2 linked regions of the Duganella zoogloeoides genome follow. The protein of the gene in region 1 interacts with the protein of each later gene in a pairwise test. Links are inferred from orthologs where the notes say so. Each region holds a gene or a part of one and is shown on either strand. Other genes may lie near its edges.

Region 1 (7,432 bases):
CCTTCCACGATTTCAAGAAGCAGGGCCTCAAGCGCGAGACCGTTGCCGGCTGGCTCAAGCAGGTGCCGCGCGATGTGCTGGTGAATAAAAAAGGCACGACGTGGCGCGCGCTGTCCGATGAACGCAAGGCGGCCATCGTCGATGACGAAGCTGCTATCGCCCTGATGCTGGAAAATCCGTCGATCATCAAGCGCCCGGTGCTGGACAAGGATGGCGCCTACAGCGTCGGCTTCAGCGACGCCCAATACCAACAAATTTTCAATACCTGACATGACCCCTTCGAAAACCCTGGCGCTGACCGAAAAGCTGATTTCCCTGTCCTCCGTCACCCCCGACGACAAGGGCTGCCAGCAGCACCTGATCGACCTGCTCACCCCGCTGGGCTTCGCGTGCGAGACCATTATCTCCAACGACGTGACCAACCTGTGGGCGCGCCGTGGCACGACCTCGCCGGTGCTGGTGTTCGCCGGTCACACCGACGTGGTGCCCACCGGCCCGGTGGATCAATGGCAGTCGCTGCCCTTCAACCCCACCCACCGCGACGGCAAGCTGTATGGCCGCGGCGCCGCCGACATGAAGACGTCGATCGCGGCGTTCGTGGTGGCGGTCGAGGAATTCGTCGCCGAACACGCCGACCACCAGGGTTCGATCGCCTTTTTGATCACCAGCGACGAGGAAGGTCCGGCCACCGACGGCACCGTCATCGTCTGCAACCTGCTCAAGGAACGCGGCGAAACCATCGACTACTGCATCGTGGGCGAACCGACCTCGGACGAAACGCTGGGCGACATCATCAAGAACGGCCGCCGTGGCTCGCTGTCGGGCAAGCTGACGATCAAGGGCGTGCAAGGCCATATCGCCTACCCGCAACTGGCGCGCAATCCGATCCACCTGGCCGCGCCAGCGCTGGCCGACCTGGTGGCGGAAGTCTGGGACGAAGGCAACGAGTACTACCTGCCCACGTCGTGGCAAATGTCGAACATCAACGCCGGCACGGGCGCCAACAACGTGATTCCGGGCCAGATGGTCATCGACTTCAACTTCCGCTTTTCCACCGCCAGCACGCACGAAGAACTCAAGCGCCGCGTGCATGCGATCCTGGACAAACACGGGCTGCACTACGAACTGAAATGGGCGCTGAGCGGCCTGCCGTTCCTCACCCCGCGCGGCACGCTGAGCGATGCGCTGTCAAAGGCGATCAAGTCGGAAACCGGCGTGGACACCGAACTCTCGACCACCGGCGGCACCTCGGACGGGCGCTTTATCGCCCAGATCTGCCCCCAGGTGATAGAATTCGGCCCTCCCAACGCCAGCATCCACAAGATCGACGAGCATATCGAGCTGCGTTTTGTCGATCCGCTCAAGAATATTTACCGCCGCACGCTGGAAAACCTGCTGGCCTGACGCAGTGCGCCGGGCGTTTGCCCGGCACTTTACCGAACGAGATAGCCATGAACACCACGCCTTTCACCACGCCGCGCGACCTGCTGCGCTACGCCGTCACCCGTTTCAATACGGCCAAGCTGTTCTTCGGCCACGGCAGCGCAGAAGCCTTCGACGAAGCCGCTTACCTGATCCTGCACACGCTCAAGCTGCCGCTCGATCGCCTGGAGCCCTTCCTCGACGCCAAGCTGCTGCCGGAAGAAGTGGCGTCGGTGCTGGCCGTAATCGCCCGCCGCACGGACGAACGCGTGCCCGCCGCCTACATCACCAATGAGGCATGGCTCGGCACCTACAGCTTCTATGTCGATGAGCGCACCATCGTGCCGCGCTCCTTCATCGCCGAGCTGATACCCGAATACTTCGCGCCGTGGGTCAACTCGCCCGACAACATCGAAAACATCCTGGAACTGTGCACGGGTTCCGGTTGCCTGGCGATCATGATGGCCGACGCCTTCCCGGACGCGCAAGTCGATGCCGTGGACATCTCGGCCGACGCGCTGGAAGTGGCGAAAAAGAACGTCGCCACCTACGAGCTGCAAGACCGCCTGACCCTGATCGAGTCGGACCTGTACGCCAACGTGCCGGCCAAAAAATATGACCTGATCATCACCAATCCGCCGTACGTGAACTCGTCCTCGATGAGCAAGCTGCCGATGGAATACCGCGCCGAGCCGGAACTGGCACTCGACGGCGGCAAGGATGGCATGGACATCGTGCGCCGCATCGTCGCCGGCGCTGCCGAACGCCTGACCGACGACGGTATCCTGATCGTCGAAATCGGCAACGAAAAAGAATTCGCCGAAGCTGCCTTCGGCGAGATGGGCCTGACCTGGCTCACCACAAGCAACGGCGACGACATGGTATTCCTGCTGACCGCCGACCAGCTCAAACTGTAAAAGAACAACATGATCCGCTTCATACAAGTAAGCCTGATGCGCGGCACCAAGCCGCTGCTGGAACAAGTCGATGTTACTCTCAACCCGGGCGACAAGATCGGCCTGATCGGCGCCAATGGCGCCGGCAAATCGAGCCTGTTCGCCATGATGCGCGGCGAGCTCCATCCCGACCAGGGTGAAATCGACTTCCCGGCCAAGTGGCGCGTGGCCCACGTGGCCCAGGAAACTCCGCCGCTCGAACGCGCGGCGCTCGATTACGCCATCGACGGCGACGTCGGCCTGCGCAAGCTCGAAGCCGAACTGGCGCGCCTGGAAGCAGCGCCCGAGTCGAGCGAAAACGGTATCGCCATCGGTAACATCTACAGCGCGCTGGCCGACGCCGACGCCTACACCGTGCAGTCGCGCGGCGAGCAACTGCTGCTCGGCCTGGGCTTCACCATCGAACAGATGCAGCGTCCCGTCTCGAGTTTTTCGGGCGGCTGGCGCATGCGCCTGAACCTGGCGCAGGCGCTGATGTGCCCATCGGACCTGCTGCTGCTCGATGAACCGACCAATCACCTGGACCTGGACGCGATCATCTGGCTCGAGGACTGGCTCAAGCGCTACCCGGGCACCCTGCTGATCATCTCCCACGATCGCGACTTCCTCGACGAAGTGGTGAACGTGGTCGTGCATATCGACGAGCGCAAGCTCAAGCGCTACTCGGGCAACTACTCGTCGTTCGAGCGTCAACGCGCGGCACAAATGATCCTGGCCGCCGGCGCGCTGGAAAAGCAGCAGCGCAAGCGCGCCCACCTCGAGTCGTTCGTCAACCGCTTCAAGGCGCAGGCCTCCAAGGCCCGCCAGGCGCAAAGCCGCATGAAGGCGCTGGCCAAGATGGAAGAACTGGCGCCGCTGCGCGCTGCCGCAGAATTCTCGTTCGAATTCCGCGAGCCGCTCAGCGCCCCGAATCCGCTGTTGGTCATGGAAGACGTGGATGCCGGCTACAAGATCGAGAACGAAAAAACCGGCGAAGTCACCACCAAGACCATCGTCAACAACATCAAGTTCTCGCTGCAGATCGGCCAACGGATTGGCCTGCTCGGGGTGAACGGCGCCGGTAAATCGACGCTGATCAAGACCATCGCCGGTGAACTGGCGCCTCTGACCGGCGACGCCACCATCGGCAAGGGCCTCAATATCGGCTACTTCGCCCAGCACCAGGTGGAGATGCTGCGCCACGACGAGTCGCCCTTGTGGCACCTGGCCAAGATCGCCCCGACCGTGCGCGAGCAGGAACTGCGCAACTTCCTCGGCGGCTTCAACTTCCCGGGGACCATGGTCACCAGTTCGATCGCGCCGTTCTCCGGCGGCGAAAAGGCACGGCTGGCGCTGGCGCTGATCGTGTGGCAGCGCCCTAACCTGCTGCTGCTCGATGAACCGACCAACCACCTGGACCTGGAAACGCGCGAAGCGCTGACCGAGGCGCTGGCACAGTTCGAAGGCACGCTGGTCGTGGTCTCCCATGATCGCCACCTGCTGCGCGCCACCACCGACGAATTCATCATCGTCGCCGACGGCAAGCTGCAACCGTTCGACGGCGACCTGGACGACTACAAGGACTGGCTGTTCAAGACCAAGCTGGGTAAAGGCACCGACGTGCTGCCCGCAGCGGGCAAGGCCAACAAGACCGACTTCCCGGTGGCGTCCCCCGTGGCGCCGCCTTCGGCTCCGGTAGTAAACACCAGGGACCAGAAACGCAAGGAAGCGGAAGACCGCCAGCGCCTGGCCACGCTGCGCAAGCCGCTGGAACAGAAGATCAAGCGCCTGGACGACCAGATCGCCAAGCGCAGCGCCCAGAAAGCGGAAGTCGATGGCCGACTGGCCGATGCGACGATCTACGAAGCCGCCAACAAGGCCAAGCTGAAACAGGCCCTGGCCGACCAGACCTTCTTCACCAAGGACCTGGGCGAGCTGGAAGCGCAGTGGTTGCAGTTGCAGGAAGAACTCGAAGCGCTGGCTTAAGCAGTATCACGCCGCCTGGCGTGGCGCGCAAGGCACCTTGCGGATCGACATCAGCTTGTCGATATCGACCACGATCAGGCGGCGGTCATCCACCACGCCGATGCCGAGCAGGTAATCAACCTGTGGCGCAACCGCCGCCGGTGTCTCCACCACCGGTACCGGCTGCAATTGCTCCACGGTGAGCGACACGATGTCGGTCACGCCATCGACCACCATCCCCATCACGCAACTCGACAGCTTTAAAATGATCACGTCCGTCAGCGGATCGTGTTTCGGCGGCCGTGGGCCGAACGCGATGCGCATATCGACGATGGGCATGATCACGCCGCGCGACACCGCCACCCCGCTGATGATTTCCCCATCCGACGAAAAGCGCTCGAGCTCCTTGAGCGGACGCAGTTCCTGCACCTTGCTGAAATCGAGCGCGTAATCGAGGCCGCCGAGCCGGAACACCAGGTACTGCCGCGCGGTGGACGTTTGCGTCGCTGAGTGGGAGATGGGAGACATGATGATCCTTTCGTCCAGGGACGTGCGGTAACAGGCATGCACCATCGTAACCGCCCACCCCGCACCATATGTTGACTAGCATCAACTTTTTCCGGGCGCCGTGCAGCGCGTTTGCTACAATGCGCCGATGAACCAGCAGATCGACATCAACGACGTGGAGTTGAACGCCATTCGCGCGCAGGGACCGGGCGGCCAGAACGTCAACAAGGTTTCCAGCGCGGTGCACCTGCGCTTTGCCATTACGCCCTCATCGCTTCCCGAACATATCAAGGAACGCCTGCTGGCCCTGCGCGACAGCCGCATCACGCGCGACGGCGTGGTCGTGATCAAGGCCAAGCAATCGCGCAGCCAGGAAGCCAACAAGGACGATGCGCTGCGGCGCCTGCAGGAGCTGGTGGACAGCGTGGCCGTACTGCCCACGGTGCGCCGGCCCACCAAGCCCACGCGCGGCTCGCAGCGCCGCCGGCTCGACGGCAAGGCGAAAGACGGCGAGCGCAAACAGATGCGCGGCAAGGTCGTGATCTAGCCTCAGCCAGCCATCGCCGCCCGCACGCACTGGTGCACGCCCAGCCCGATCAGTGCGACAAAAAAGCAGCGCCGGAACACCTCGGCCGACATGCGCTGGCGCAGCCACTGGCCCGACACGATGCCCAGCGTCGCCGGCAACAGCGCCAGCAGCGAACCGGTGGCAGCATTTGCGTGCCAGTCGCCGCGCCAGGCCAGCATGGCCGCCAGCGCCAGCGTGGATACCGTAAAACTCAGGCCCAGCGCCTGCACCAGGTCTTCGCGGTTCAGCTCCAGCGCCTGCAGGTACGGCGCGGACGGCATGATGAATACGCCGGTGGTGCTGGCGATAGCGCCGGTCGCCACACCGGCCAGCGGCCCCGCCCAGCGCTGCGCCGCTGCCGGCACCTTGCCACGCCAGCCCGACAAACCCAGCACGCCGTAGCCGGCCAGTAGCACACCCAGCGCGGCCGGCGTCCATACCGCCGCTTCCGTGGCTGTGCCGATACCGCCTGGCGCGAGCAGCAGCCAGCCGCCGATGGCGGTGCCCACGCAGGTGGCCAGCAACATCGGCCGCAGCCGGCGCCACAGCGGGTACAGCGCCGGACCCGTGGCCAGTTGCCACACATTCGTCAACGCCGAAGGCACAATCAGCAAAGCTGCCGCTTCCAGTGGCGCCATCTGCAACGACAGCAAGGCCACGGCCACGGTGGGCAGCCCCATGCCGGTCACGCCCTTGACCAGGCCTGCCAGCACGAAGACCAGCGCAATAAAGAGAGTCATGTTATCCATGACTGCCATTGTCCTCCTCCGCAGCAGCGCTGCAAATGTGGAATATACTGAGCCAGACTTCGTCATTGACATAGGCTGCCATGCGCTTCGACCTCACCGACCTGCGTTTATTTGCCCACATCGCCGACAGCGGCAGCATCACCGCCGGCGCCCGGCTGGCGCACCTGGCGCTGCCCTCGGCCAGCGCCCGCGTGCGCGGCCTGGAGGAAACGCTGGGCGTGCCGCTGCTGCAACGCGGCCGGCGCGGCGTGGAGCCGACCGAAGCCGGACTGGCGCTGCTGCGCCACGCGCGCATCATCGGCCGGCAAGTGGACGACCTGCGCGGCGACCTGGCGCAATTCGCTTCCGGCCTGAAGGGTCAAATCCGGCTGCTGTGCAATACCTCGGCCATGACCGAGTTCCTGCCCGATGCGCTGGCCGCCTTTCTGGCCGCCCACCCGCGTCTGGGCGTGGACCTGGAAGAGCGCCAAAGCCGCGACATCGTGCAGGCGGTGGCGGAAGGCGCGGCCGACATCGGCATCATCACCGACGCCGTGGACAGCGCCGCGCTGCACACCTTCCCGGTCTGCGACGACACCCTGGTGCTGGCCATGGCGCGCAGCCACCCGCTGGCGCGGCAACTGGGACAGCGCCGGCGCATGGCGTTTGCCGATGCGCTCGACCATGATTTCATCGGCCTGGCCGGCGACAGCGCGCTGCAGCAGTATGCAGCCGGCCAGGCCACGCGGCTGGGGCGGCGCATGCACTGCAAGATCCGGTTGCGCAGCTTCGAGGCCGTCTGCCGCATGTGCGCCAGTGGCGCGGGCATAGCGCTGCTGCCGGCGACAGCAGCGCGCCGCCACGATGACGAACGTTTGCTGAGAATCGTGAAATTGACCGACGACTGGGCCGCGCGCAAGCTGCTCGTGTGCGTGCGCGACCTGCGCACCCTGCCCGCCCCTGCGCGCGAACTGGTGGCCGCACTGCGCGGCGCCACTGCGCCCCAGGGCGCGCCTGGAGACTAATTGTCCTGCGGGGGCGCCCAGTATATAGGCCCGACACTGCCGAAAAATAGCGTGGGGAGGCCAGCGGCCGACGCCCGCACCTTGGCCTTGAGTTCCTTGGGCGCATAGTCGTAAGGCGCCACGCCATCCGGCACATAGGTCATCGGGCGCAACTGCACTTCGCCGGTCAGCAACTGGACCGAGCATTGCGACTTGTGGATCAACTCGCGCTTTTTGCGCTCGACCTGCGCCACTTCGGCGCGCACCTGCTCTTCCTGGACCTGCGCCGCCTTGAGAGCGAGC
Region 2 (6,355 bases), 250 kb from region 1 along the record:
GTGCAGGTGGACAGCCGCGCGGTCAACCTGGTCGAGCAGCGCATCGACCTGGCGCTGCGCATCACCAATGCGCTCGAGCCGAACCTGATCGCGCGCAGCCTGGCCGTGTGCGAGTCGGTCGCTTGCGCGGCGCCGGCCTACCTGGCCGCGTACGGCACGCCGGCGCACCCGCACGAACTGGCCGGCCATAACTGCCTGACCTACACGTATTTCGGCAAGAGCCTGTGGCAGTTTACCGATGCCGATGGCGAGGCGGTCTCGGTGCCGGTGGGCGGCAACCTGTCTGCCAACGAAGATACGGTGTTATTGCGGGCGGCAGTGGCGGGTGCCGGCGTGGTGATGCAGCCAGTTTACAGCGTGGCCAGGCTGATCGCCGACGGCGACTTGGTGCCTTTGTTGCCGACATACGTTCCGCAGAGCATGGGCATTCACGGAATTTATACCTCCAGACAACACATGGCGCCGGCGTTGCGCGCCATGCTCGATTTTTTGCTGGACTGGTTCGCGACCGACCCCACATGGTTAAGTGTGAGCAACGTTCGGCCTAAATAATCCAAAATGCCGTTAAAAATGAGAAAACATTGCCCGCCGAGGTAGGTAGTATGCGGCTTAAGTGAAAATTAACCTTGAAAGATTTAGTCGAAAATAAATCACAAACGCGAGCACAGGCGGTTGTTACGCTACAATACCGGTGCTATGCTAAGTGGCTGTTTTTTGATGCAGACGTTTTTTTGAGAACTACCCTGAATTTTTAGCCCTTCCCCACAACTTGATGTGCAATCCGCTAACCGGTCAGGCCGTGTCGCGGAAGGTTAGACTAACCCGCTAATTCCTCGCGAAACGCGAAGAAAGGTGAGCAACAAATGCAACAATCCTCGTCCAATTCCTACCTGTTTGGTGGGAACGCACCGTACGTTGAAGAACTGTACGAAGCGTATCTCAACAATCCAGGCTCCGTACCAGACAACTGGCGCGCCTACTTCGACGCCATGCAGCACGTACCGGCCGTCGATGGCACCAACAAGCCCGACGTCGCCCATGCTTCCGTCATCGCCTCGTTTGCCGAGCGCGCAAAATCGGGTCCGATCCGCACCGTGGTTGCTTCCGCCGACGCCGAAATGGGCCGCAAGCGTGTTGCTGCAACCCAACTGATCGCTGCCTACCGCTACCTCGGTTCGCGCTGGGCCAACCTGGACCCGCTGCAGCGCCAGGAGCGTCCATCGATCAATGAACTGGAGCCAAGCTTCTACGGCTTCACCGATGCTGACATGGATACCGTGTTCAACATCAGCAACACCTATTTTGGCCCCGAAACCGCGACCCTGCGCGACCTGCTGAACTACCTGCGCGACACCTACACCCGTTCGATCGGCGCAGAGTATATGTACATCTCCGATCCAGCCGAAAAGCGCTGGTTGCAGGAGCGCCTGGAATCGATCCGTTCCACCCCGAATTTCACCGCAGAAAAGAAAAAGCACATCCTCGAGCGCCTGACCGCTGCCGAAGGCCTGGAGCGCTATCTGCACACCAAGTACGTCGGCCAGAAGCGTTTCTCGCTCGAAGGCGGCGAAACCTTCATCGCGTCGATCGATGAAATCATCCAGCGCGCCGGCGAAAAAGGCGTGCAGGAAATCGTCATCGGCATGGCCCACCGTGGCCGCCTGAACGTCCTGGTCAACACCCTGGGCAAGGCGCCGAAAGACCTGTTCGAAGAATTCGAAGGCAAGCACGGCGACGACCTGCCAGCCGGCGACGTCAAGTACCACCAGGGTTTCTCGTCGGACATCTCCACCGCAGGCGGCCCGGTCCACCTGTCGCTGGCGTTCAACCCGTCGCACCTGGAAATCGTCAACCCGGTGGTTGAAGGTTCCGTGAAAGCCCGTATGGATCGCCGTGGGGACCACCTGGGCAAGCAAGTGCTGCCGATCCTGGTGCACGGCGATGCAGCATTCGCCGGCCAGGGCGTGGTCATGGAAACGCTGAATCTGGCGCAAACCCGTGGCTACGGTACCGGCGGTACCGTGCACATTGTCATCAACAACCAGATCGGTTTCACTACCTCCGATCCGCGCGACGCCCGTTCGACCATCTACTGCTCGGACGTGGTCAAGATGATCGAAGCGCCGGTGCTGCACGTGAATGCCGACGATCCTGAAGCCGTGGTGCTGGCCTCGCAAATCGCGATGGACTACCGCCTGCAGTTCCAGAAAGACATCGTTGTCGACATCATCTGCTACCGCAAACTCGGTCACAACGAACAAGATACGCCAGCGCTGACCCAGCCGCTGATGTACAAGAAAATCGGCCAGCACCCAGGCACCCGCAAGCTGTACGCGGACAAACTGGTCGCGCAAACCGTGATCGCAGCCGATGGCGGCGAACAAATGCAAGCTGCGTTCCGCGATGCGATGGACGCCGGCAAGCACACTGTCGATCCAGTGATTTCCAACTTCAAGAACAAGTTCGCGGTCGACTGGCTGCCGTTCCTGAACAAGAAATGGACCGACTCGGCCGACACCGCCGTGCCGATGACTGAACTGAAACGCCTGGCCACCCGCATCACCACCGTGCCGGAAGACTTCAAGGTCCACTCGCTGGTTGAAAAAGTACTGGGCGACCGTGGCACCATGGGCCGTGGCGAAATGAACCTGGACTGGGGCATGGGCGAACACCTGGCCTACGCGTCGCTGGTTGCGTCCGGCTACGCCGTGCGCCTGACCGGCCAGGATGCCGGTCGCGGTACCTTCGTGCACCGTCACGCTGTACTGCACGATCAAAAACGCGAGCGTTGGGATTCGGGCACCTACGTGCCACTGCAAAACATCGCCGAAGGCCAGGCGCCGTTCACCGTGATCGACTCCGTGCTGTCCGAAGAAGCGGTACTGGGCTTCGAATACGGCTACTCGACCGCAGAACCGAACACCCTGACGATCTGGGAAGCCCAGTTCGGCGACTTCGTCAACGGCGCGCAAGTCGTGATCGACCAGTTCATCAGCTCCGGCGAAGTGAAATGGGGCCGCGCTTCGGGCCTGGTAATGATGCTGCCACACGGTTACGAAGGCCAGGGTCCGGAGCACTCGTCCGCACGTCCTGAGCGTTTCCTGCAACTGTGCGCCGACAACAACATGCAAGTTGTGCAGCCGACCACGGCATCGCAGATCTTCCACGTGCTGCGTCGCCAGATGGTGCGCCAGTTCCGCAAGCCGCTGGTCATCCTCACGCCGAAATCGCTGCTGCGTAACAAGGATGCCGGCTCGCCGCTGACCGACCTGGCCAAGGGCGCCTTCCAGACCGTGATCGGCGAAGTCGATCAGGCCATCGAAGCGGACAAAGTCAAACGCGTGATCGCTTGCTCGGGCAAGGTTTACTACGACCTGATCAACGCACGCAAGACGCGCGGCCAGCTTGATACCGCCATCATCCGTGTCGAACAGCTGTATCCGTTCCCGCACAAGGCTTTCGCTGCCGAACTGAAGAAGTTCCCGAAACTGGCCGAAGTGGTATGGGCGCAGGACGAGCCGCAGAATCAGGGCCCATGGTTCCAGATTCAGCACAACATCTTCGAGAGCATGGACGCCGGCCAGCGCCTGGCCTACGCCGGTCGTCCGGCATCGGCTTCGCCGGCTGTCGGTTACTACGACAAGCACTACGCCCAGCAAAAAGACCTGCTGGAAACGGCGTTCTCGAAGCTCAAGGGCTTCATCCTGACGAAATAAGTTTTCGGCGCCGCGCGGCTCGTTCGCCGGCGCCGTACCCGGTTCATCACACTTTTTGACGGAGCGCCGCCTTGCTACGCGGGGTGGCGCCGCAATAACAAAATATACGGAGTTTTTCATGGCACAAATCGAAGTTAAAGTACCCCAATTGTCGGAATCGGTTGCAGAAGCCACCATGCTGACCTGGCATAAAAAAGTCGGCGACGCTGTGGCGCGCGACGAAAACCTGATCGACATCGAGACCGACAAGGTCGTACTGGAACTGCCAGCACCAGCGGCCGGCGTACTGGTCAAAATCATCAAGGGCGACGGCACCACCGTGGTTGCTGACGAAGTCATCGCCGTGATCGACACCGATGGCGTCGCTGCTGCCGCCGCTCCTGCCGCTGAAGCTGCTCCTGCTCCTGCCGCCGCTCCAGCACCTGTTGCTGCCGCTGCAACCGGTGGCAGCAAGGGCGATGTCGCCATGCCTGCCGCTGCAAAAATCCTGTCGGAAAAAGGTCTGAACGCTGGCGACGTCGCCGGTTCGGGCAAAGACGGCCGCGTGACCAAGGGCGACGCCCTGGCAGCATCGGCTCCAAGCGCCACCCCAGCGATCGCGCCACTGGCTGCTCCTGCTGCCAAGGCTTCGCTGCCACAAGTGTCGTCGTCGCCAGCGAGCCTGGGTGACCGTCCTGAAGAGCGCGTGCCGATGAGCCGCCTGCGCGCCCGTATCGCCGAGCGTCTGCTGCAATCGCAATCGACCAACGCCATCCTGACCACGTTCAACGAAGTGAACATGGCCCCAGTCATGGAACTGCGCAACAAGTACAAGGACAAGTTCGAGAAAGAGCACGGCGTCAAGCTGGGCTTCATGTCGTTCTTCGTCAAGGCTGCTGTTGCTGCTCTGAAAAAATACCCGATCATCAACGCTTCGGTGGACGGCAACGACATCGTGTACCACGGCTACTTCGACATCGGTATCGCTGTCGGTTCGCCACGCGGCCTGGTGGTGCCGATCCTGCGCAATGCCGACCAGATGTCGATCGCTGAAATCGAAAAGAAAATCGGTGAATTCGGCGCCAAGGCCAAGGAAGGCAAGCTGACCCTGGACGACCTGACCGGCGGTACCTTCTCGATCTCGAACGGCGGTACCTTCGGCTCCATGCTGTCCACCCCGATCATCAACCCGCCACAATCGGCCATCCTGGGCGTACACGCCACCAAGGAACGCGCCGTGGTTGAAAACGGCCAGATCGTGATCCGACCAATGAACTACCTGGCAATGTCCTACGACCACCGCATCATCGACGGCCGCGAAGCCGTGCTGGGCCTGGTCGCCATGAAAGACGCGCTGGAAGATCCAGCCCGCCTGCTGCTGGACCTGTAAGGTATCGGCCTTTCATTAGGCGGTTCACCAGCCCGCCCCGGCAAGCTTGAGCTTGCCGGGTTCACTCCGAGGGAAACCATGAGCATCGCGGAAGAAATCCAGCGCCTGCACGACCTGCACAAAGCGGGTGCCCTGACTGCGGACGAGTTCGCCGAAGCCAAGATGCGCCTGCTGAGCCAGGAAGCGCATCGTCCGCGCGAGGACAACGTGGGCAGCCTGCGCCGTTCGCGCAGCGACCGCTGGCTCGGTGGCATCTGTGGCGGCCTGGGCCGCATCTCCGGCATCGAGTCGTGGATATGGCGCGTGCTGCTGGTGCTGCTGGTGCTGACCTTTGGCACGGGCCTGGTGATTTATCTTTTGCTGTGGATCTTCGTTCCAGAAGAAGAAACTGATTGGAAATATAAAAATGAGTAAACAATTTGACGTAGTAGTCATCGGCGCCGGTCCTGGCGGTTACATTGCTGCCATCCGCGCTGCACAACTGGGTTTTTCGGTCGCTTGCGTCGATGCCTGGGAAAATGAAAAAGGTGGCCCGGCTCCTGGCGGCACCTGCACCAACGTCGGTTGCATCCCGTCGAAAGCACTGCTGCAATCGTCCGAGCACTTCGAGCACGCCGGTCACGCGTTCAAGGAACACGGCATCGATGTATCGGGCCTGGCGCTGAACCTGGGCCAGATGCTCAAGCGCAAAGACGGCGTGGTCAAGCAGAACAACGACGGCATCCTGTACCTGTTCAAGAAAAACAAGGTCACCTTCTTCCACGGCCGCGCAGCGTTTGCCGGCGCCGCCGGTGCTGACGGTTACCCGCTGGCCATCACCGGCCCGGCCAATGAAACCATCACCGCCAAGCAAGTCATCATCGCGACCGGTTCGAACGCCCGTCAACTGCCAGGTGCCGAATTCGACGAGAAACTGATCCTGTCGAACACCGGTGCACTGGCCATCGAAGGCGTACCAGCCAAGCTGGGCGTGATCGGCGCCGGCGTGATCGGCCTGGAAATGGGTTCCGTGTGGCGTCGCTTGGGTTCGGACGTGACCGTGCTCGAAGGCCTGCCGGTCTTCCTCGGTGCCGTGGACGAGCAGATCGCCAAGGAAGCCAACAAGCTGTTCACCAAGCAAGGCCTGAAGATCAACCTGGGCTGCAAGATCGGCACCATCACCAAGGGTGACAACAGCGTTTCCGTGGCGTACGAAAACGCCAAGGGCGAAGCCATCACCGCCGAGTTCGACAAGCTGATCATCTCGATCGGCCGCACCCCGAACACCAAC

Evidence for each region. The genes of interacting proteins can lie anywhere in the genome.
Region 2: the proteins of SR858_RS17405 (region 1) and SR858_RS18530 interact in binary tests that used the Escherichia coli proteins (3 or more experiments, as listed by UniProt). The link is inferred for Duganella zoogloeoides from one-to-one orthologs.

What each region holds. Positions count from the first base shown.
Region 1 is NZ_CP140152.1:3,938,150-3,945,581, forward strand. What follows is about bases 1,962-4,845. They hold SR858_RS17405 (ATP-binding cassette domain-containing protein), read left to right. Parts: upstream 1,962-2,348; coding sequence 2,349-4,343; downstream 4,344-4,845. Other genes in these bases: prmB (50S ribosomal protein L3 N(5)-glutamine methyltransferase), read left to right, coding at 1,962-2,339; SR858_RS17410 (chemotaxis protein CheW), read right to left, coding at 4,350-4,845. Also shown: SR858_RS17390 (ArsC family reductase), read left to right, coding at 1-269; dapE (succinyl-diaminopimelate desuccinylase), read left to right, coding at 271-1,404; more of prmB, read left to right, coding at 1,452-1,961; more of SR858_RS17410, read right to left, coding at 4,846-4,850; alternative ribosome rescue aminoacyl-tRNA hydrolase ArfB, read left to right, coding at 4,978-5,376; SR858_RS17420 (sulfite exporter TauE/SafE family protein), read right to left, coding at 5,379-6,137; SR858_RS17425 (LysR family transcriptional regulator), read left to right, coding at 6,227-7,150; SR858_RS17430 (flagellar assembly protein A), read right to left, coding at 7,147-7,432. UniProt on the Escherichia coli protein: Genetic data indicate it may be involved in ribosome assembly or function.
Region 2 is NZ_CP140152.1:4,192,210-4,198,564, reverse strand. What follows is about bases 553-3,916. They hold SR858_RS18530 (2-oxoglutarate dehydrogenase E1 component), read left to right. Parts: upstream 553-863; coding sequence 864-3,716; downstream 3,717-3,916. Other genes in these bases: odhB (2-oxoglutarate dehydrogenase complex dihydrolipoyllysine-residue succinyltransferase), read left to right, coding at 3,835-3,916. In the rest of the region: SR858_RS18535 (LysR family transcriptional regulator), read left to right, coding at 1-552; more of odhB, read left to right, coding at 3,917-5,085; SR858_RS18520 (PspC domain-containing protein), read left to right, coding at 5,164-5,499; lpdA (dihydrolipoyl dehydrogenase), read left to right, coding at 5,492-6,355. UniProt on the Escherichia coli protein: E1 component of the 2-oxoglutarate dehydrogenase (OGDH) complex which catalyzes the decarboxylation of 2-oxoglutarate, the first step in the conversion of 2-oxoglutarate to succinyl-CoA and CO(2).